DNA from 3 places in the Intestinimonas sp. HCP28S3_D6 genome. Region 3 is predicted to be linked to each of the others. Evidence: predicted binding sites of a transcription regulator. Region 3 holds the regulator's gene; each other region holds the start of a gene.
The links. The regulator HrcA, encoded in region 3, represses chaperone genes, less so after heat shock. The targets are predictions, from matches to a motif close to TGTTAGCACTCNNNNNNNNNGAGTGCTAACA.

Region 1 (7,672 bases), on a different contig from region 3:
GGTCCCGCTCCTGCACCGGTCCGTCGTGGCCGGCAATGGCGCGGGCGGTTTTTTTCGTGGTTCCTCGGGGGCTGAAGAAAATGGAGAGCATGATGGTTCCACCTTTCCGGTCTGGCGCACCAGACCTGTTCCTGTGTATGGGTTTACGGCTCCGGCTCGGGCTCAGGCGCAGGTTCGGATTTGGGCGCCGGGGCGCTGTCCTGGTTCATCTGAAAGACGTCGGCCACCTCGTGGATGGTAATATAGGCGGTGGGGTCGATCCGGTGGACCAGATCCTTCATAGGGATGATCTGGAAGCGGTTGACCACCACGTAAATGAGGGTCCGGGGGGAGTTGGAGTAAAAGCCCTTGGCGTCTACGATGGTCATGCCGTGCTCAAAGGTCTCAGAGAGGGCCCGGCACACCTCCTCCTGTCGGATGGTGACGATAAAGACCCCCTTGGACCGGTCCAGGCCCTCCACAATAAAGTCCACCGTTTTGAGGGCGGCCATGTAGGTGACGATGGAGTAGAGGGGGAGAATCCAGCTCTGGAGGACCACACCGCAGACGATGTAGAGGGCGATGTTGTAGATCATCACGAAGGTACCCACCGACAGTCCCAGGCGTTTTGCGAAGATGACCGCCATGACCTCGATGCCGTCCATGGCGCCGCCATAGCGGATGGCCAGGCCGCTGCCCAGGCCGGAGATGAGGCCGCCGAAGAGGGCGCACAGCAGCAGGTCGGAGCCCGCCAGGGGCGAGGCCATGGTCACATCCACGGGGAGAACGTCGGTAATGAGCCAGGCCCCCAGGGAGTAGATGGCCACCGTATACATGGCGTACACTGTAAAGACCGTCCCCTGCCGCCGCAGCCCGTAGAGGAAGAGGGGGGTGTTGAGGAGGAGGAGGAAGATGGAGAGGGTCCACGTCTCCGGGGTGAGCTGGGAGAGCAGCATGGAGGTCCCCGAGATACCGCTGTCATAGAGCTTGACGGGGGCCAGAAAAATGGTGATGCCGAAGGCGTTGATGAGCCCCGCGGCCGTCAAAAAGAGAAAATTGGCGGGTGAGAGTCCCCGCAGGTCCTGAATCCATTTGGGCAGTTTCCGCATATTTCACGCTCCGATCTTGGTCTTGTGTGGTTCCTGATGAAATAAGTATAGCATGCCGTCCGGGGAAAAGTCACGCGGTTCCCGCTAAACTGGAAGGAAATGGTCATCCTCTTGTTCTGCTGCCCTCACCTGTGATACAATAGCCCTGACAAAATGATCCCCGTGGGGCAGCGACCCCGCCTGGAAGGAGACCTCTATGGACGATACCTTTACCATGGCCCCTGTGGCCCATATCCGCAGCGACTTCCCCACCAAGTTCGGCATCCCCCGGCAGAGCGGTCTGGTGGAGTCCCTCCGGGCCTCGGTGGTCTTTGCGCCGGAATACCGCAACCCCGACGCCCTCCGGGGCATGGAGGGCTTTTCCCACCTGTGGCTGGTGTGGGTCTTTTCCCGCTCAGTGGGCGCCGGCTGGTCCCCCACTGTCCGCCCGCCCCGGCTGGGTGGCAACGAGCGCATGGGGGTCTTTGCCACCCGCTCCCCCTTTCGGCCCAACCCCATCGGCCTCTCCGCCGTGAAGCTGGAGGAGATCCGGCTTCACACCCCCGACGGTCCCCAGCTCATCGTCTCAGGGGCCGACCTCATGGACGGCACCCCCATCCTGGACATCAAGCCCTACCTCCCCTACGCCGACTGCCACCCCGAGGCCCTGGGGGGCTTTGCCCCCACCGGCGGCGGGGAGCTGGAGGTGGACTGTCCGCCGGAGCTGCTGGGGCGGCTGCCCGGGGACAAGGCCCGGGCCCTGCTGGCCGTCCTGGCCCGGGACCCCCGCCCCTCCTACCAGCACGACCCGGAGCGGGTCTACGGCATGGACTTCGCCGGCCACAACATCCGCTTTTCCGTGGCTGGAAACACCCTCACCGTCCTGTCCATTGAAGCATCAAAGCCCTAAAAACGCGCAAAAGGGGGGCGCTCCCATCTCTGGGAGCGCCCCCCTTTTTACAGCTTGGTATGAACTTGTCCCATCAGCCGATGGCGATGGTGGAGCGCTTAGGCAGCTCCTTCTTGCCCGCCTTGGGCATGGACAGCTTCAGGATGCCGTCCTCGTACTTGGCGGACACGTCCTCGGGCTTCACATCGCCCACATAGAAGCTCCGGCTGCAGGAACCAGCATAGCGCTCCCGGCGGATGTAACGGCCCTCCTTGTCCTTCTCGTCCTTGTCCAGGCCCTTGGCGGCGCTGATGGTCAGGTAGCCGTCCTTCAGGTCCACGGTGATCTCGCCCTTCTTGAAGCCGGGCAGATCCACATCCACCTCATAGGTGTTCTCGGTCTCCCGCACATCGGTCTTCATCAGGTTCTTGGCGTGCTTGCCGTAGAGCGGATCACGGCCGGTATTCCACATGGGAAACATCCCAAAACGGTCATCAAAGAAATCATCGAACAGGTTCTCACCAAAAATGCTGGGCAACATAAGTCATTCCTCCATTCACAGCACTTACTTTTTGCCCTGCGGAGGAGCTCTCTGAACTCCTCTTCTTGGAACAATTATGTTATAGCACCGCGGATTAGCACTGTCAACACGTGAGTGCTAACATTTACAAAAGGAACGATGTTTGTTCATAAAATATGCGATTTTGTGCCCCGGAGCCTCAGCCGATGATCTCCTCCACGGCCTCATTGAGCTCCGTGGGGCTGTGGGCGGTGTAGGAGACGGCGTCCACGGCGGTGCGGGTGAAGGGGGACCGGGCCAGGGCCGTCAGGGCCTGGGCCCGGCGGGCCGCCTGGTGGCCGGTGAAGACGGCCTCCACCGTCAGCGTCTCCGGCACCGCCCGCACCGGCAGAGGCCGGGTCAGGGCCGCCGCCACCCCCGCCCGGATGGCCTCGCAGGCGTCGTCGGGGTGGAGGTTGAAGGTGGAGTTGCCCCGGCACTCCTTCACCGCCACGGTGGTGAGTCCCGGGATCTCCTCCGCCGCCAGGCGGCAGATGGTCTCGTCGCCGCTGAGAAAAATAGAGGGCACCCCCAGCTGGGCGGCGTACAGGGAGTTGAGGGTGAACTCGGAGGCGACGCGGCCGTTGACCTTCAGGCAGTGGATGACGTCCTTGTTGATGGTGTGGGCCAGGGGGCTGCCGTCGGTGCCGGCGGGGGCATGGTAGCCAATGTAGAGGGCGCCGGCATAACCTCCGTCCAGGCCGGCCATCATGGAGCCGGGATGGCAGGCCCAGCCCCGCATAAGCCGGACGCCTCGGGGCAGCTTGTCGTGGGGGAGGTTCCGGGCGCAGCCGTGGCCGTCCCGGACCACCGCCTGGTGGCCGGCGTCCAGGATGGCCTCGCAGGCCGCCGCCACCTCTCGGGTCATCTGGACCCGGGCCTCTTCGTAGCCCTGTCCCCCCGGCTCGGTCTCGCACCAGGCGGTGACGTCGGCAATGCCCTCCAGGTCGGCGCTGATGAAGTAGACTGCCATGGGACCGCCCCCTTAACCGCCGTACCGGGCTACGAAGTCCCGGAGCCCCAGGTAGCAGTTGCCCCGGACCCCCGTGGTGGTCTCGGCGTGGTAGAGGGAGCTGATGATGGCCTCCTCCACCGCCTCCACCCCGGCCACAAAGACCCGGTCGATGTTCTCGTCGTAGAACATTTTGGTCTCCAGGATATTTTTCTCACTATAATGGGGTAGGTGGTTGGCGGTGGTGAAGGCGATGGCGATGTCGCCGCTGCCGTTGCCGCAGTAGGAGCCCACCCGGCCCAGGGCCACCATGGACCGCTTGGCCAGCCGGCTCAGCTGCCGCTCGTTGAGGGGGATGTCGGTGGCCAGTAGCATGATGATGGAGCCCTCGTCCTTCCGCTCTTCCCGGCCCAAATTGGTGTCGTAGTGCTTCCCGCCGATGATGAGGTTGCCCGGCGCGCCGAAGTTGGACATGACCAGGGCGCCCACGGTGTAGGGCTGGCCGTCCACGTCCACCCGCCGGGAGGCGGAGCCGATGCCCCCCTTGAGGCCCAGGCAGACCATACCGGTGCCGCCACCCACGGCCCCCTCTTCAAAGTCCTCACTGGCATTGGCCAGGGCCTCACGGACGTGCTCGGGGCGGACGTGGAGGCCCCGGATGTCGTTGAGCCGACCGTCGTTGCACTCGGTGACCACGCAGTTCACCGTGCCGGTGGTGACCCCGATGTCCGGGTTCCCCTCCAGCATGTACCGGGTGAGCTCCTGGCAGGCGGTGCCCACGCTGAGGGTGTTGGTGAGGAGGATGGGGGTCTCGATGGTGCCCAGCTCCTGGATCTGGATGAGGCCCACGCTCTTGCCGAAGCCGTTGATGACCGACACCCCGGCCATCACCTTGTCCTGGAAGCAGTTGCCCCCGTGGGGCAGCACGGCGGTGACGCCGGTGTGGATGTCCCCTTCCTTTAATGTCACATGGCCTACCTTCACCCCGGGCACGTCGGTGATGAGGTCCCGCTCCCCCCGGGGCCACTTGGCGTGGAGGTCAAAGCCGCTGTTTTCAGGCAGTCCCATAGTCTCGTTCTCCTCTCTTCAGCGATAGGTCTTTCCGGCGGTCTCGATGACCTTCCGGGCCAGGGTCTCCATGGGGTCCACATACCAGTCCTCCAGGCCCTCGTCGGCCTTGATGACGGAGAGCTCCGTACAGGCCAGCACCACCGCGGCGCAGCCCGCCTGACGGCAGGCCTCCTCAATGCGCCCCCAGCTCTCCCGGTCGCAGGGCAGGCCCTTTTTCACCCGGTCGTAGATCTGGTGCATGACCTCCCTCTGGATCTCCGCCGGAGGGGTCCAGGGGGTGAGGCCCAGGGCCTCCAGGGCCTTCTGGTAGAGCCCCGTCTGGATGGTGCCGTCGGTGGCCAGGATGCCCACCCTGCCCCCGGGGCACCGGCTTGCCAGGGCGGCCGCCGTCTCCCGGATCATGTGGAGGATGGGGATGCCGATCTTGTCCGCGATGCGGTCGGCGAAGAAGTGGGCGGTGTTGCAGGTGATGGCGATGGCGGTGCAGCCGCACTGCTCCAGCAGCCGGGCGTCGGAGAGGAGCTGCTCCTCCGGGCCCTGGTACTGCCCCGACAGGATGGCCGCCGTCCGGTCGGGCATGGAAGCGTCGCTGAGCAGGATGAGGTTGATGTGGTCCTGGTCCCGCTCCGCCGCCGTGTGCTCCGTCACCATTTTATAAAAGAGCTGGGAGGCCATGGGGCCCATGCCGCCGATGATACCGATGGGGTGCTCCATTTTGTTACCCTCTTTCTGGATTTGTCTGTACGCGCACGATGGCGCCGGTACGGCAGGTACCGGCGCCAGTGCTTTTGGTTTAAATTGGGGCTTAGAAGCTCAGGTCGTTCCAGTACAGGGAGCTGTCGGACTGGACCACGATGCCCTTCACCTGATCGCCGTAGGCGATGTAGGACAGGTTGCTGAAGAAGGGGATGATGTTGCAATTCTTGAACATATCCATCTGGATCTGGCCGATCTTTTCGGTGCGCTCGTTGCCGTCAACGGTCTCGGCAGCGTCCTCCACGGCGGCGTAGTAGGCCTCGTCGTTGCCGGGGGCGTCCTGGTCATAGTAGCAGGCGTTGAGGATCAGGATGGGCTCGGCCCACTCCAGGCTCTGGAGGCCGGCGTCGTACTCGTCGTTGTGGATGTACTCGTGGATGTAGTTCCAGTCCACGGTTTCAATGTTCATCAGGAAGCCGGCGTTCTTCATCTGCTCCTGAAGGCCCTGGACGATGGTCTGGCTGGTTCCGGTGCTGTCCACATAGAAGGTGAACTCCAGGGGCTGGCCGTCCTTGTCCAGGTAGCCATCACCGTCGGAGTCGGTCCAGCCGGCATCGGCCAGGAGCTGCTGGGCCCGCTTGGGATCGTTGGCGTAATTCTCCATAAAGTCGTCCTTAGCGGCCTGGGAGAAGTTCTTCATGGAGTCAAAGATGATGGAGTAGCCGGGAACAGCAGCGCCGTCCACCAGCTCACACAGGGCGTCGCGGTCGATGGACAGGATCATGGCCAGACGGACGTTGGGGTCGGCAAAGATGCTGCCCTCGTCGGTGTTGAGCTCGAAGTACTGGATGATGGGGTAGGTCTTGTTGACCACCTGGAAGCCCTCCATTCCCTCCAGCTGGGCCCGGCCGTCGGCGGAGATGCGGTTGACGTAGTCGATGTCGCCGGCCTTCAGCTCCTCCAGGATGGTGAACTCCTCCTGGTTGGAGTTGAACTTGACCTCCACGTGGGGAATCTGAGCGGGGCCCTTGTTGGTGACCAGGGGGTTATCGGCCTTGTAGCCCTCATTGACGGCCAGGGTCACGCCGGTGCCGGGCTCATAGCTCTCCACATAGTAGAGGCCGTAGGGCACGGCGCCCCACATGAGCTCGTCCTTGCTCATGGTGTCCAGCTGGTCCTTGTCGATGACGCCCATGAAACACTCGCCCAGGTAGTAGAGCAGGTCGGAGCGGAAGGTGGACAGGTGGAAGATCACGTTCCGGCCGTCCACCTCCATGGACTCGATGTTGGCGTAGCCGTCGGCGTAGGGGCTCACTTCCTTGCCCCACTCAATGGAGGCCACCACGTCTTCGGGCTCCACCTGCTCGCCGGTGGCATAGTACTTGCCCTCGGGCACGGTGGCAGTCATGGTGTGGCCGTCCTCACTGACGGTGAGGTCGGTGCAGATGCCGTCCAGCAGATCGCCGGTGGCGGGATCGAGGGTGAAGAGGGGGTCGGAGATCAGGGACTGGATGCTGCTCCAGGTGTCCTGCTGATAGGGGTCGGTGCCGTACCACTCGTCATCGGAGAACACGATGGTGTCCTTGACGGCGGCGTCACCGCCCTCAGCGCTGCTGCTCTCCTGGGCGCCTCCGCCGCCGCAGCCGGCCAGCACGCCGGCCAGCATAGTGCCGCAAAGGGCCATCGCAATCCATCTTCTTCTCTTCATTACTTGTTCCTCCTTTTCTGAATCTCAAATTATATCTCAAGTGGGTGAAAACAGGCCACTTGATGATCTCCATCCACCATGACCGGCTGAGGGTCATGCTCCCTGCACTCCGGTCCGGCGTACCGGCACCGCGGAGCGAACCGGCAGCCGCTGCCCACGTCGATGAGGCTTCCGGCGTCCCCCTCCATGATCTCCTTCTTCCGGCCCCGGAGTCGGGGGTCCAGAATAGGAGCGGCGTCCATGAGGCCCTTGGTGTAGGGGTGCTTGGGATGATTGGCCACCTCCTCAGTGGGGCCAAACTCCACCAGCTTGCCCAGATACATGACGGCGATCTTGTCGCTGATGTATTTGATGACGTTGAGGTCGTGGGTGATGATGAGGTAGGTGAGCCCCATCTCCTCCTGGAGGTCCAGCAGCAGGTTGAGGATCTGGGCCTGGACGGAGACGTCCAGGGCGCTGGTGGGCTCATCCAGGATCATGATCTTGGGCGAGAGGGCCAGGGCCCGGGCAATGGCGATGCGCTGGAGCTGCCCGCCGGAGAGCTGGTGGGGGTAGCTGTCCAGGTAGCGCCGGTCCATCTTGACCATGTCCAGGACCTCTCCGGCCTTTTTCCGGGCCTCGGCGTGGGAGACCCCGTGGATGACCATGGGGCGCATGATGGAGCTCTCCACCGTCTGCCGGGGGTTGAGGTTGGAGGCCGGGTCCTGGAATACCACAGCGATGTCCCGGT
Region 2 (7,672 bases), on a different contig from region 3:
GCGAGGTGGAGGAGGGCCAGGTGTGGGAGGCCGCCATGGCCGCCGCCAAGTACCACCTGGATAACCTGTGTGCCTTCGTGGACGTCAATGGCCTCCAGATCGACGGCAAGACCGCCGACGTCATGCCCTCCGAGCCGCTGGACGCCAAATTCGCCGCCTTCAACTGGAACGTGCTCAAAGTGGATGGCCACGACCACGCCGCCATCGCCGACGCCCTGGAGCAGGCGGCCGCTTGCAAGGGCAAGCCCACCATGATCCTGGCCCGCACCGTCAAGGGCAAGGGGGTCTCCTTCATGGAAAACGATCCTGGCTGGCACGGCAAGGCGCCCAACGACGAGCAGTTTGAAAAGGCCATGGCCGAGCTCAACGCCGGTCTGGCGGAATTGGAGGGGAAGTAAGATGGGAGAGAAGATCGCCACCCGCGCCGCCTACGGTGACGCGCTCGTAGAGCTGGGCGGACAGTACCCCGACCTGGTGGTCCTGGACGCCGACCTCTCCGGATCCACCATGACCAAGGGCTTCGCCAAGGCTTACCCCGACCGGTTCTTCAACATGGGCATCGCCGAGGGCAATATGATGAGCGTGGCCGCCGGTCTGGCCGCCGCGGGTAAGAAGGCCTTTGCCGCCAGCTTTGCCATGTTTGCCGCCGGCCGGGCCTTTGAGCAGGTCCGCAACTCCATCGCCTATCCCCACCTCAACGTGACGGTGGTGGGCTCCCACGGCGGCCTCTCTGTGGGTGAGGACGGCGCCACCCACCAGGCCTGCGAGGACATGGCCGTCATGCGGGCCATCCCCGGCATGGTGGTGTGCTGCCCCTGCGACGGCACCGAGATGAAGGCCGCCGTCAAGGCCCTCATGGACTACGACGGCCCCGCCTACCTGCGCCTGGGCCGCTCCGCCGTGGAGGACCTGACCGGGGACCTGCCCGGCTATTCCTTCCAGCTGGGCAAGGGCGTCACCCTCCGGGAGGGCAGCGACGTCACCATCATCGCCGTGGGCCTCATGGTCCAGGAGGCCATGAAGGCCGCAGAGACCCTGGCCGCCGAGGGCATCCAGGCCCGGGTCATCGACATGCACACCGTGAAGCCCCTGGACGAGGCGCTGGTCCTCAAGGCGGCTCAGGAGACCGGGTGCATCGTCACCACCGAGGAGCACACCATTGTGGGCGGCCTGGGCTCCGCCGTGGCTGAATACCTCTCCGGGGTCTGCCCGGTGCCGGTGGTCCGCCACGGGGTGGAGGACGTCTTCGGCCGCTCCGGCAAGGCCGCCGAGGTCCTGGCCGCCTACGGCCTCACCGCCGACGGCATCGTGGCCAAGGTCAAGGCCGCTCTGGCACTGAAAAAGTGAAGATCGTCTGCCTGGGGGACAGCCTGACCTACGGCTACGGTGTTCCCCGCAAGGACTGCTGGGTGAGCCGTGCGGCGGCCGCCACCGGCCACACCCTGGTGAACCGGGGGGTGAACGGGGACACCACCGGTGGCATGCTGGCCAGGTTCGGCCGGGACGTGCTGGGCGAGCAGCCGGACCGGGTCCTCCTGCTAGGGGGTGCCAACGACATCATTTTCGGCGGTAGCGACGCTCCCGCCCGGCTCAACCTGACCGCCATGGCCAACCAGGCGATGGCCAACCGCATCCGTCCCATGATCGCCCTGCCGCCGCCGGTGTACGCCGAGGGCATCCCGGAGCCCTGGCTGGCCCTCACCGACTATCAAAAGCTGGCCCCTGTTTTTGCGTCCTATCGGGCGTGGGTGGCGGCCTTTGCCAAAGCCTTCGGGTTCCGGACGGTGGACTTCGCCGTCCCAGGGCTCCTGTCTCCGGAGGGCTATACCCACTATCTGGATGGCCTCCACCCGGACGGGGAGGGCCACCGCCTGATGGCGGAGGCCGTGATTGCCGCTCTGCCCCCGGTACGGGTGTAACGTGAAAAAAGTCCGCCGCAATTATTTGCGGCGGACTTTTTTTGCCTTCCGGCCGGTTTTTTGCGAAAAAGGCTTGACTGTAAACCGGCTTTACCCCTTATACTGGCCTTGAAAGGGGGCGCTGTCATGAACATATCCCAACTGGAGATGGTCCTGGGCCTGCCCCGGGCCAGCATCCGCTTTTATGAAAAGGAGGGACTGCTCTCGCCGGAGCGGCTGGCCAACGGCTACCGGGACTATTCGGAGACCGATGTGGAGACCCTGCGGCGGATCAAGCTGCTCCGGGCCCTGGGCCTGACCCTGGAGGACATCAAGGCCCTCCAGGCGGGGAAGCTTCGGCTGGGCGACGCCCTGCGGACCCAGGAGGAGCGGCTGCGTCGGGAGGCCGCCGAGCGGGAGGCCGCCCGAACCCTGTGCCGTGCTATGGAGCTGGAGGGGGCGGAGTACGCCACCCTGGACGCCGGGCGCTACCTGAATGAGCTGGACAAGCTGGGGGAGACGGGGGTCACCCTGACGCCTCCCGCCGCCGACAGCCTGCCCGTGGTCCGCCACCCCTGGCGGCGGTACCTGGCCCGGCTGCTGGACCACAGCCTGTGTATCCTGTTGCTCAATGCCATCCTGGTGCTCACGCTGCGGTTCACCTTCGGGGAGGGGCTCCTGAACACCCTGGTCCAGAGCTACCTGGCCTGGGGCATCCAGTTCCTGCTGGAGCCCCTGTTCCTGTCTACCTGGGGCACCACCCCGGGCAAGTGGATCTTTGGCCTGAAGGTCCGCAACGCCGACGGGGGCAAGCTCACCTTCCGGGAGGCTGCCGCCCGCCTGTCCGCCCTCTTCCGGTACGGCGAGGGCTGGAGCCTCCCCGGCTATCAGCTCTACCGCAACTATAAGAGCTACCGGGCCTGTTCCGACGGGGAGGTCCTGCCCTGGGACGAGGGGATCTCCTATACCATCCGGGACGAGAGCGGTCTCCGGGGTCTGGCCTGGGCGGGAGCGGCCGCGCTGGACATCGGGCTGAGTGTGCTCCTGGTCTTCCAGCTGACCATGCCGCCGGTGCGCCATCCCCTGACGGTGGCTGAGTTTGCCCGGAACTACAACGATCTGGTCCGGCAATATGACCTGGACAGTATGACCCTGGACGAGACAGGCACCTGGGTGGTGCCCCAGGGCACCCTCAGCCTGGGGAACCCGCCCCCCATCTTCCACTATGAGACCACCGGGGACGGCGTGCTCACCGGGGTCTCCTTCACCTATGAGAGAGCGCCGGATTATTTCTGGGACGGAGCGGAAACCGAGCAGACCGCCGCCTTCCTGGCCATGCTGGCCGCCCAGCCCGGCGTGAGCCTCTTCAACTGGGTGCCCCTGGTGGGGCGGGTCAGCAATGAGCTGGGCAACGGCAATGAGAACTTCCGCCTTACCCTGGCCGGACTCACGGTGGAAAATGAGGTGGTATACAGCGGCTATCGCCCGGTGGGGGGCTTCCTCCTGCCGGAGGAGGGGACGGAGCAGTCCTACGCCCAGCGTTTCTCCATTTCCGCCTCTGACGAATGACACCCTTTTGTCACCCATTTTTCCACCACCTGTGGTAGGCTGAGGGGGAAAGGTGGGATGGAGATGAAAAAGACAGGTCTGTCCCTGGCACTGGCCGGGGCGCTGCTGTGTATGCTCTGCGCCTGCGGTCCCGCGGCGGAGGGGCCGGCAGACACCACCCCGGCGGAGACCGGCCTGCTGGACCTGCTCTCCGGTCTGACGGCGGAGGACATCGGCGAGGTGAGTCAATTTGGGCCCAACGAGCCACCGGACAGCACCACCCTGGCGGCCATGCTGAACGAGGCAGCGGCCCACCCCATCGACCATGCCGACCTCACCATCAACGGCTCGGACACCGATGTGGTGTGGTCTCTGGACTGCTACATCGCCCCAAAAAACCAGGGGATATACTCCGGGGCGGACGCCCTCCACCTCCAGGCCGGTCTGGAGGAGAATGTGGTGGAGATCTTTGGCGGGGAAAACCTGCCCGACGGCAGGGTCCACCTGGAGGACGCGGCCCTCTACCAGCTCCTGCGCACCAGCTGTGACCAGGAGGGCTTTATTAACGAGTACTACTATGAAAAATACCGGGACCTGGTGGACGGCTACTACAACGGCCGTCTGGAAGAGGTCCGGGACGCGGGGTATACCGCTTGGGAGCTCACCGAGTTCCTGGGGGTGTTGGGCACCACCAAGGAATCGGGCAAGGGGGCCGTGGCCTTCCGCATGGGGGCAGCATTTGTCACGGACCCGCCGGAGCTGGCTCCCCATGTGCTGGCCGGCGGGGCCTATGTGGACAGCGCCCTCCGGGTCCACGGCCTGGACTGGCAGAACGTCTACCTGGTGACCCTGGACGAGGAGCCGGTGGGCCTCTCCTTCGGGGAGGGCGTCATCGGGTTTATCAGGGACCACAGCGGCGAGGAGGTGCACATGGAGGACCTTCAGGCCGCCATGAATCCCTCTTCCGCCGGATAATTTGTAAACATTTCTTGAAACCTCTTGAAAAATCGCGTGCGAAGGACTATGATAGGTTAGCACTCAAAAGTGGAGAGTGCTAACCTATCGTTTTTTAAGAAGATTCACATATATGGAGGCATGTACCATGGCGAAGAAACAATTCAAGGCGGAGTCCAAGCGGCTGTTGGACCTGATGATCAACTCCATTTACACCCACAAGGAGATCTTTCTCCGGGAGCTCATCTCCAACGCCAGCGACGCGGTGGACAAGCTGGCCTACAAGGCCCTCACCGACGACCAGGTGGGCCTGAACCGCTCTGACTTCAAGATCAAGCTGATCCCAGACAAGGACGCCCGCACCCTGACGGTGAGCGACAATGGCATCGGCATGACCAAGGAGGAGATGGAGTCCAACCTGGGTACCATCGCCCGCAGCGGCTCCCTCCAGTTCAAGCAGGAGATGGCCGCCAAGGAGGGCAGCGAGGACCAGAACGTGGCCGACATCATCGGCCAGTTCGGCGTGGGCTTCTACTCCGCCTTCATGGTGGCCGATCAGGTCACCGTGATCTCCAAGGCCTACGGCGAGGACACCGCCTGGAAGTGGGAGTCCTCCGGCGCCGACGGCTACACCATCACCGAGTGCGAAAAGGAGATGGTGGGCACCGACGTCATCCTCCACATCAAGGCCAACACCGAGGACGAGGACTATGACCAGTACCTCCAGCCCTACCACCTGGACGACCTGGTGAAGAAGTACTCCGACTACATCCACTACCCCATCGTCATGGAGATGGAGCACACCCACGCAAAGCCCAAGCCGGAGGACGCCGGGGAGGACTACAAGCCGGAGTACGAGACCCACAAGGAGTGGGAGACCCTGAACTCCATGGTACCCATCTGGCAGCGGCCCAAGAGCGAGGTCAAGCCCGAGGAGTACAACGAGTTTTATAAGGAGAAGTTCGGCGACTGGGAGGACCCCCTGGCCGTCATCCACGTGAAGGCCGAGGGCGCCGTGGAGTACACCGCGCTCCTCTTCATCCCCGCCCACGCCCCCTTCAACTATTACAGCCGTGACTACGAGAAGGGCCTCCAGCTCTACTCCTCCGGCGTCCTCATTATGGACAAGTGTGCCGACCTGGTGCCCGACCACTTCTCCTTTGTCCGGGGCGTGGTGGACTCTCCCGACCTGTCCCTGAATATCTCCCGTGAAATGCTCCAGCACACCCGGGTGCTGAAGGTCATCTCCACCAACCTGGAGAAGAAGGTGAAGGCTGAGCTCCTCAAGCTCCAGAAGGACGACGCTGAGAAGTATGAGAAGTTCTGGTCCGCCTTTGGCCGCCAGGTGAAGTACGGCGTGGTCTCCGACTACGGCGCCCACAAGGAGCTGCTGAAGGACCTGCTGCTGTTCTGGTCCTCCAAGGAAGGCAAGAACACCTCTCTGGCCGCCTATAAGGAGCGGATGCCTGAGGACCAGCAGTATATCTACTTCCTCCAGTCCGAAAGCGTGGAGCAGGCGGCCAAGCTGCCCCAGGCCGAGCGCATCCTGGACAAGGGCTATGAGATTCTCTACCTCACCGAGGAGGTGGACGAGTTCGTCATGAACACCCTGGGCGAGGTGGACGGCAAGGCTTTGAAGAACGTCAACGACGACGACGCCCTGCCCCAGTCCGACGAGGAGAAGGCCGAGACCGAGAAGAAGGCCGAGGAGAACAAGGACGTGCTGGACTTCGTGAAGGAGACCCTGGGCGACCGGGTCAAGGAGGTCCGCATCTCCAAGATCCTCAAGACCGCCCCGGTGTGCATGACCGCCGACGGCCCCGTCTCCCTGGAGATGGAGAAGTATTTCCAGAAAGTGGACCCCAACGCCGCCAAGGATATGAAGGCCGCCCGGGTCCTGGAGCTCAACCCCGACTCCGGCGCCTTCGCCGCCCTCCGCTCTGCCATGACGGAGGATAAGGAGAAGGCCAAGATCTATGCCGAGCTCCTCTACCAGCAGGCCCTGCTCATCGCCGGCTTCCCCCTGGAGGATGCGGCCAAATATACCGAGTTGGTCTGCTCTCTCATGAAGTAAAAATGTCCAAAGGCAAGAAAGCCGCGGTGGGAAGGATTCCCGCCGCGGCTTTTTATAACCTGCACAAAAGGAATGGTGCTACCAATTAAAAATTGTATAAATAAACAAACGAAAATAAAATAAGCTTCAAACGAAAGTTGAAAATACTTCTAAATTTAGTTATCCTGCCGATTGCGTTAGAATATGGACCGTGGTATACTCTGGCTGTCAAAAGGAAAGCGGGTGATTGCAGCGCCCCCTTTGATGCGCCGGCGCACCGGGGTCGGAGAGACCTGACCCTGTGACACAGCGGCGGCGGAATTGCTGACATCCCTTTGTTAGGAGGTTTTGACCATGGTCGTACCCATTCAAATTGATTCGATTCAGGAGCTCTATAAGCTGCAGCAGCTGGCCTGCAAGGTGGATGAGCCTGTATATGTTCACTCCCTCGACGGTGCCATCATGGTGGACGCCCGGTCCTCTCTGGGCCTGTTCACCCTGGACTTCACCAAGCCGGTGAATGTTGTCACCGACTCTGCCTACGTGCTCCGCAAGCTGGGTGTACACGCTGGCGCCCGGGCCTGAATTTGAAAGAAAAAACCGCCGCCGTTCCCCTTCCGGGGACGGCGGCGGTTTTGCGTTTCAGAGGGATTGGTCCTCGGCCAGAGGACGACGGCGGTGGTCCTGAGGCTCCCAGGCGGGGAGGGGGAGGCGCTGCATGGCGGAAAAGACCTTCTCCCGCAAGTCCGGGTAGTCCTTGGAGAGGGTGCGGATGAGTTCCTTGACCTCCTGGCGCTTGGTATAGCCGTCGGCGGGACAGGGGTTGAAAACCACCGGAAGCCCCTCTACCTCGGCGGCCCGGCGGAGCATCCACTCCGAGCAGTAGAGGAGGGGGCGGATCTGGGTGATGCCCATGCGGTCCAGGTAGGTCACCGGCTGGAAGCAAGAGATGCGCCCCTCGTAAAAGAGGGAGAGGAAAAAGGTCTCGATGGCGTCGTCGAAGTGGTGACCCAGGGCGATCTTGGTGATGCCCCGTTCCCGGATGGCGTTGTGGAGGGCGCCCCGGCGCATCTTGGCGCACATGGAGCAGGGGTTCTTCTCCTTGCGCAGGTCAAAAATGATGTGGTGGATCTCGGAGGGGAGGAGGGTGTAGGGGACGCCCAGCTTTTCGCAGTAGGCCGCCACCGGGGCGAAGTCCATGCCCTCTCCGCCGTCCACG
Region 3 (7,672 bases):
GTCGGCGCCGGGGACCAGCCACAGGGGGGTGTTCCCCAGGTAGACGGAGCTGGAGGTTCTCACGGGGGCCTGGCTCTGGAGGAGGGTCATCCCCGCTCCCGCCAGCTGCTCACCCCGGAGCGCGGTGGCCGAGGTGAAGGCCCGGTCCACCATGACGGCGGCCTCGTTCCAGGTGATGGTGCCCTTGGGGTTAAAGCGCCCGGCCTCGTCTCCCTCCATGATGCCCAAAGCGGAGGCCTGGTCCACGTAGGTGGAGGCCCAAGTGCTGACGGTGGCGGCGTCGGTGAAGGTTTTGGCCGTGCCCCGCTGGGCCATGGAGCCCTCCAGCACCGACTGCTCCAGGAAGTCGATGGCGGAGCACATCATCTTGGCCGCCTGCTCCCGGGTGAGGAGGGCGTCGGTGTCCGCCCGGCGCTGTCCATTCACCAGGGCGCCCTCGGTGATGCCGTAGGCGGCGGCGTAGTACATGCCGTTCTTTCCCCCGAGGTTGTACTGGTTTATCGTGTCGGCGATGTCGGTGAAGTAGCTGCTCTCCTTGGCGGGGACGGCAGCAAAGCTGGAAGGGGTCATCTCCTTCTGGACCAGGTTCACCAGGAGCTGGCAGAAGTCGCCCCGGCGGATGGGAGCGGTTGTGGCGCCCCCGGTGTTGAGGCCCTCCAGAATACCGTTCTCCTCCAGATGGGTCAGCTGTGCCGCCGACCAGGCGGGAGGTGCATCGGAGAAGGCGCCGGCGGTCACGCCGCCGGTGAGCAGCGACGCACCGACGAGGCCGGCAACCAAGACCTGTTTCCATTTCATGACAGCTATACTCCTCTCTGTTTCGCGCCCGGAAGCGTGTTTCTAGCTCTCAGTATAGTCCTCTCTCCAGAAGAAGTCCACCCCCCGGCAAAAAACGACCCCGGTCCCAAATGGGACCGGGGTCGGAACGGGCTTACTTCTTCTTTTTGTTGCCCAGGTTTTCAAAAAAGTTCTTGATGGGGTCATTGCCGGCGTGCTCCTCGCCCATGGTGGCGGCGAAGGCCCGTAGGGCGTCCTTCTGCTCCTTGTTGAGGCCGGTGGGGACCTTTACCTTCACGGTGACATACTGGTCGCCCCTGCCCCGGCCGCCCAGGCCGGGGATGCCCTTGCCCCGGAGCCGGAAGGTGGTGCCGGACTGGGTGCCCTCAGGCATCTCGTACTTCACGTTGCCGTCGATGGTGGGGATCTCCAGCTCAGCACCCAGGGCCGCCTGGACGAAGGAGACGGGCTGGTCCATGTAGACCGCCGTGCCCTCCCGCCGGAAGATGGGGTGGGGCTTGACGGTGACGCCGATGAGCAGGTCGCCCGCCGGTCCGCCGTTGCGCCCGGCGCCGCCCTGCCCCCGGAGGGAGACAGCCTGACCGTTGTCGATGCCGGCGGGGATGGTGACGGCCAGCTTCTTCTGCTTGCGGACGGTGCCCGCGCCGTTGCAGGTCTTGCAGGGCTGGTGAATGATCTTGCCGGTGCCGCAGCACTTGGGGCAGGAGGTGGTGGTGGAGAAGGAGAAGCCTCCTCCGCCCCGCTGGATGCGCACCGTGCCGGTGCCGTGGCAGTCGGGGCAGACCTCCGCCGTGGTGCCGGGGGCGCAGCCGGTGCCCTTACAGACGTCGCACTGCTCGGTGCGGCTCACCGTGACCTCCTTCTCGCAGCCGAAGGCCGCCTCCTCGAAGGTGATGGTGACGCCGGCCCGAATGGTCTCACCCTTCTGAGGGGCGTTGCGCCGGCTGCCGCCGCCGCCCCCGAAGCCGCCGCCGAAGAAGGACCCGAACAGGTCGCCCAGGTCGATGTCCCCCATGTCGGTGAAGCCGCCGAACCCGCCGAATCCGCCGCCGTTGGGGTTGAAGTTGGGGTCTACCCCCGCGTGGCCGAACTGGTCGTACCGGGCCCGCTTATCCTTATCCGAGAGGATCTCGTAGGCCTCGTTGACCTCCTTGAAGTTGGCCTCGGCCGTCTTGTCACCGGGGTTGAGGTCGGGGTGGTACTTTTTGGCCAGCTTCCGGTAGGCCTTTTTAATCTCATCGTCCGACGCGCCCTTGCTGACGCCTAGGACCTCATAATAATCTCGTTTCTGTTCCGCCATTGGTTCTCACCTCTTTGCGCGGAAAGGGGCGGGGTCGGAGACCCCGCCTGCGCTTCCCATGGGGCGCCGGCGTAACCGCCGGAGCGCCTCTTCTGAATTCAAAAGGATCTTACTTATTATCGTCGTCCACGACCTTGTAGTCGGCATCCACCACGTTGGGGTCGGTGCCGCAGGAACCGCCGCAGTCGCCGCCGGCGCAGCCGCCCATGTCGGGACCGGCCTGGCCGCCCTGAGGATTGGCCTGCTGATACATCTTCTCGGCGATGGGGTAGAAGGCCTTGGTGGTCTCCTCGGTGGCCGCCTTGATGGCCTCCACGTCGGTGCCCTTCAGGGCTTCCTTCAGCTTGTTGAGGGCGGCCTCCACGCTGGCCTTGTCGCTGGCGTCGATCTTGTCCTTGGCGTCCTCCAGGGCCTTCTCGGTCTGGTAGACCACCTGGTCGGCCTGGTTGCGGACGTCCACCTCTTCCTTCCGCTTGGCGTCCTCGGCGGCGAACTGCTCGGCCTCGCGGACGGCCTTGTCGATGTCCTCCTTGGACATGTTGGTGGAGGAGGTGATGGTGATGTGCTGCTCCTTGCCGGTGCCCAGGTCCTTGGCGGAGACGTTCACGATGCCGTTGGCGTCGATGTCGAAGGTGACCTCGATCTGAGGCACGCCGCGGCGGGCGGGAGCGATGCCATCCAGGTTGAAGCGGCCCAGGGTCTTGTTGTACTGGGCCATCTCACGCTCGCCCTGGAGGACGTGGACCTCAACGGAGGTCTGGTTGTCGGCGGCGGTGGTGAAGACCTGGCTCTTGTTGCAGGGGATGGTGGTGTTGCGCTCGATGAGCTTGGTCATGACGCCGCCCATGGTCTCGATGCCCAGGGACAGGGGGGTGACGTCCAGCAGCAGCAGGCCCTTCACGTCGCCCACCAGGACGCCGCCCTGGATGGCGGCGCCGATGGCCACGCACTCATCGGGGTTGATGCCCTTGAAGCCCTCCTTGCCGGTGAGCTTCTTGACCATGTCCTGCACGGCGGGGATACGGCTGGAGCCGCCCACCAGCAGGACCTTGGAGATGTCGCTGGCAGAGAGGCCGGCATCGCTCATGGCCTGACGCACGGGGCCGGCGGTGCGCTCCACCAGGTTGGCGGTGAGCTGGTCGAACTTGGCGCGGCTCAGGGTCAGATCCAGGTGCTTGGGGCCGGTGGCATCGGCGGTGATATAGGGCAGGTTGATGGCGGTGGAGGTGACGCCGGAGAGCTCGATCTTGGCCTTCTCAGCGGCCTCCTTCAGGCGCTGCATGGCCACCTTGTCGCCGGAGAGGTCGATGCCGTTGGAGCTCTTGAACTCGGCGACCATCCAGTCCATGATGGCCTGGTCGAAGTCGTCGCCGCCCAGATGGGTGTCGCCGGAGGTGGAGAGGACCTCAATGACGCCGTCGCCGATCTCCAGGATGGACACATCGAAGGTGCCGCCGCCCAGGTCGTAGACCATGATCTTCTGGTCCTGCTTCTCCTTATCCACACCGTAGGCCACAGCGGCGGCGGTGGGCTCGTTGATGATACGCTTCACGTCCAGACCGGCGATCTTGCCGGCGTCCTTGGTGGCCTGACGCTGGGCGTCGTTGAAGTAGGCGGGGACGGTGATGACGGCCTCGGTGACGCTCTGGCCCAGATAGGCCTCGGCGTCGGCCTTCAGCTTCTGAAGGATCATGGCGCTGATCTCCTGGGGAGTATAGGCCTTGCCGTCGATAGTCACCTTGTGGTCGGTGCCCATCTGACGCTTGATGGACATGATGGTGCGGTCGGGGTTGGTGATGGCCTGGCGCTTGGCCACCTGGCCCACCATACGCTCGCCGTCCTTGGAGAAGGCCACCACAGACGGGGTGGTGCGGTTGCCTTCAGCGTTGGCGATAACAACGGGTTCGCCGCCCTCCATGACGGCCACGCAAGAGTTCGTGGTACCAAGGTCGATACCGATGATCTTAGACATAAACGATTCCTCCAATATATTGAAAACTTATTTTTAACGATGGTCGTGTGGGCGGCCAAAGGCCGCCCCTACGGGATAGTGTCAGTTCGCAACTTTCACCATGGCGAACCGGATGACCTTCTCGCCCAGCCTGAAGCCGGACTGGAAGACCTCCACCACGGTGTTCTCCCCGGCGCTCTCGTCCTCCACGTGCATGACGGCGTTGTGGAGGGAGGGGTCGAAGGTCTCGCCCAGGGCGGGGATCTCCTCCACGCCCAGCTTGGAGAGGATGTCCTTCAGGCCGGTCATGGTCATCTCCACGCCCTTCTTGTACGCCTCGTCGGCGGTCTCCTGCTTGAGGGCCCGCTCCAGATTGTCGTATACGGGCAGGAAGGCGGCCACGGCGTCGCTCTTGGCGCCCTGATAGATGCCCTCCTTCTCCTTCTGGGAGCGCTTGCGGAAATTGTCGTACTCGGCGGCCAGGCGGAGGTACTGCTCCTCCTTTTCGTCCATCTGCTTCCGCAGCTTTTCCAGCTCCTCCAGCAGCGGATCGGCCGCCGCCTCCTGCTGGGGAGCGGCCTGGGCCTCGGTCTGGGTCTGGGTCTCCTCCACGGGGACCTCCTCCACAGCCGGGTCCTGCTGTTTCTTTTCCTGCTTGCTCAAGCGATTACCTCCTAAGTGGATCGTCCTACTTCTCCTTTTCCTCTGCCGGCGGCAGGCTGCCCTGTTCAAAGAGGCGGCTCAGGCCGGCGGCGAAATAGGAGAGACGGGCGGTGATCTTTGCATAGTCCATCCGGGTGGGGCCCACCACACCGATGACGCCTCGCATGCCGTCGCCGATGTCGTAGCTGGCCACCACCACGCTTGTGTCTTTCAGGGCGTCGGCCACGTTCTCCGGGCCGATAAGGATCTCCATGGGGTCCCCCTGGGGCATGGGAAAACGGGCGGCGTCCTGGTCCTCGCTGAGGTAGCTCATGAGGGGGGCGGCCCGGTCCAGGCTGCGGTACTCCGGGTGGGAGAGGAGACTGGCGATGCCGGCGGTGTGGACCCTGCGCTGCTCCAGGCTCTCCAGCACATCCATGGCAAAGGAGACCACCAAACTGATGAGGCCGTAGGCCTCGCCTGCCGCGTGGGAGGCCACCCGCATGAGCTCGGGGGTGATCTCGTCCAGGGTGAGGCCGGTGAAGGTGGTGTTCAGCAGGGTGTTGAGCAGCTGGAGCTGGGCCTCGCTCAGGTCGGAGGGCAGCCTCACCAGCCGGTTGCGGACCACGTTGGTATCCGTCATCACTACAATAATAAAGGAGTCGCTGGAGACCATCAGCAGATCGAAGCGCTGGATGGTCACCCGGCTGGACCCGGAGGCCAGGGCGAAGGCGGGATACTGGGTGAGCTGGGAGATCACCCGGCCGGCCTGGTCGATGACCTGGTCCAGCTCCCGCATCTTCAGATGCAGGGCCTCATTGAGCTTCCGGGTCTCCTGTACCGACAGGCGGTAGTCTTCCATGAGCTCGTTGACGTACACCCGGTAGCCCCCCGGCGAGGGGATGCGCCCGGCGGAGGTGTGGGGCTGCTCCAGCAGGCCCAGGGCCTCCAGATCGGCCATCTCGTTGCGGATGGTGGCCGAGGAGACGTTGAGTCCCGGCGTGGCGGCGATGACCTTGGAGCCCACCGGCTCCGCCGTCTGGATATAGTTTTCGATGATGGCGCGGAGGATCTTTTTCTTCCGTTCCGTTAGATCCATCCCCGCTCACCTTCTTCTCTGTGGTTTTAGCACTCATTCTCCCTGAGTGCTAATGTAAATCTACCACCACCCCGGTTAAAAGTCAATAGGGTAGGTTGTAAATTAAATGTGAACGGTTTCACCCCGGTAATTTTTGCTTTTTGATCTTGCACACCCATTGTCCGATTGCCAACGGCAGGCAGGTGTGGTAGGATGATGGAAACAGAGAGGAGGGGCGGTCATGCCGTTTGACTTTTCCATTCAGGACTATGACGCTCAATATAAGGATGCCCTCATGGACATCTCCCTACCCTGGCTGGAGGGCAACGACCTCCTGGAGCCGGCGGACATCGACCAGCTGACCCACCCGGAGCGGGTGCTGGCGGCGGGTGGGCGCATCTTTCTGGCCATGGCGGAGGGGAAGCCGGTGGGCATGATGATGCTGGAGCCCTTTGGCAATGGGGTGGCCGAGCCCTTCAAGTTCGGGGTGCTGGAGGCCTGCCGGAACCACGGCATCGGCAAGGCCCTCATGGAGGCCACCATTGACGCCGCCCGGGCCATGGGGGTCCACACCCTGGTCCTCACCTCCCACCACAGCCTGAAGGCCGCCCTCCATATCTATGAGTCCTACGGCTTCCGCTATGAGGACCACGACCACGTGGCCTTCGAGCTCTCCGACATCGCCATGAAAAAGGAGCTCTGACCGTTACCCCACCGACACAGAAGGGCCGGTCCGGGGCGAAATCCCTCTATTCCGATCGTCCTTTCTTTTTTTCAACAAAAACCGCTGCCTCTCCCTTCCCATTCTTTCCAGTATAGAATCCTCTCTCCCTCCACATCCTCTTTCTTACAGGAATCTTCGATGATGGAGGAGAAGCGCCATGATGAAACGAACCCTCGCGGTCCTGCTCTGCGCCGGGCTGCTGGTCTGTCCCGCCGCCGCTGCCGCCGCTGGCAGTCCCCAGGTGGAGGCCGCCGACGCAGTGCTGATGGAAAAGGAGACGGGCACCGTTCTGTGTGAGCAGAACGCCCACGACAAGCGGGAGCCGGCCAGCGTCACCAAGATCATGACCCTGCTGCTGGTGATGGAGGCCCTGGACGAGGGCCGCATGGCCCTCACCGACCAGGTCACCGTCTCCGCCTACGCCGCCTCCATGGGGGGCTCCCAGGTCTATTTAAAGGAAGGGGAGCAGATGAGCGTGGAGGAGCTCATCAAGGCGGTGGCGGTGGTGTCGGGCAACGACGCCGCCGTGGCCCTGGCCGAGCACATCGCCGGCAGTGAGGAGGCCTTCGTGGCCCGGATGAACGAGCGGGCGGCCCAGCTGGGCATGGCCGACACCAACTTTGTCAACTGCACCGGCCTCCCCGCGGCGGGCCATCTGACCTCCGCCTACGACATCGCCCTCATGTCCCGGGAGCTCATCCTCAACCACCCGGACATCCGGCAGTACAGCACCATCTGGATGGACACCATCCGGGGCGGCCAGTTCCAGCTGGCCAACACCAACAAGCTGGTCCGCTACTATGAGGGCTGCACCGGCCTGAAAACCGGCTCCACCGACTCCGCCCTCTACTGTCTCTCCGCCACCGCCGAGCGGGAGGGCATGGAGCTCATCGCCGTGGTCCTGGGCTCCCCCACCTCCGCCCAGCGCTTCAGCGCCGCCCAGGCCCTGCTCACCTACGGCTTTGCCAACTACACCCTGGTGGACGTCCGCCCCGACCAGGCCATTCCGCCGGTGGCCGTCTCCCTGGGGGTGACCGACACGGTTCAGCCCGTGCTGGCAAACGGCAGCCGCATCCTGGTGGAGAAGAGCCAGCTCAACCAGATTACCACCTCCCTCCAGCTCTCTGAGGACGTGGAGGCCCCCGTGGAGCAGGGCCAGACGCTGGGTGAGCTGACCGT

Region 1: a site for HrcA is predicted at 2,590-2,620, ahead of ACTNBK_RS11590 (Hsp20/alpha crystallin family protein). Genes of this name have one in related genera too.
Region 2: a site for HrcA is predicted at 4,476-4,506, ahead of htpG (molecular chaperone HtpG). Genes of this name have one in related genera too.

Annotation. Positions count from the first base shown of each region.
Region 1 is NZ_JBQHTM010000034.1:4,506-12,177, forward strand. Features, by position in the region: gene ACTNBK_RS11575 (4Fe-4S binding protein) at 1-91, opposite strand, end outside; gene ACTNBK_RS11580 (YitT family protein) at 144-1,088, opposite strand; gene tsaA (tRNA (N6-threonylcarbamoyladenosine(37)-N6)-methyltransferase TrmO) at 1,285-1,977, shown strand; gene ACTNBK_RS11590 (Hsp20/alpha crystallin family protein) at 2,051-2,497, opposite strand; gene ACTNBK_RS11595 (M55 family metallopeptidase) at 2,676-3,488, opposite strand; gene ACTNBK_RS11600 (P1 family peptidase) at 3,501-4,535, opposite strand; gene ACTNBK_RS11605 (aspartate/glutamate racemase family protein) at 4,554-5,252, opposite strand; gene ACTNBK_RS11610 (ABC transporter substrate-binding protein) at 5,344-6,942, opposite strand; gene ACTNBK_RS11615 (ABC transporter ATP-binding protein) at 6,972-7,672, opposite strand, start outside.
Region 2 is NZ_JBQHTM010000048.1:11,155-18,826, reverse strand. Features, by position in the region: gene ACTNBK_RS13910 (transketolase) at 1-398, shown strand, start outside; gene ACTNBK_RS13905 (transketolase family protein) at 400-1,347, shown strand; gene ACTNBK_RS13900 (GDSL-type esterase/lipase family protein) at 1,344-1,919, shown strand; gene ACTNBK_RS13895 (MerR family transcriptional regulator) at 2,046-3,467, shown strand; gene ACTNBK_RS13890 (hypothetical protein) at 3,531-4,421, shown strand; gene htpG (molecular chaperone HtpG) at 4,549-6,474, shown strand; gene ACTNBK_RS13880 (hypothetical protein) at 6,808-7,038, shown strand; gene ACTNBK_RS13875 (tRNA lysidine(34) synthetase) at 7,096-7,672, opposite strand, start outside.
Region 3 is NZ_JBQHTM010000038.1:7,031-14,702, reverse strand. Features, by position in the region: gene ACTNBK_RS12390 (S-layer homology domain-containing protein) at 1-798, opposite strand, end outside; gene dnaJ (molecular chaperone DnaJ) at 932-2,098, opposite strand; gene dnaK (molecular chaperone DnaK) at 2,208-4,070, opposite strand; gene grpE (nucleotide exchange factor GrpE) at 4,152-4,712, opposite strand; gene hrcA (heat-inducible transcriptional repressor HrcA) at 4,738-5,790, opposite strand; gene ACTNBK_RS12365 (GNAT family N-acetyltransferase) at 6,011-6,472, shown strand; gene ACTNBK_RS12360 (D-alanyl-D-alanine carboxypeptidase family protein) at 6,654-7,672, shown strand, end outside.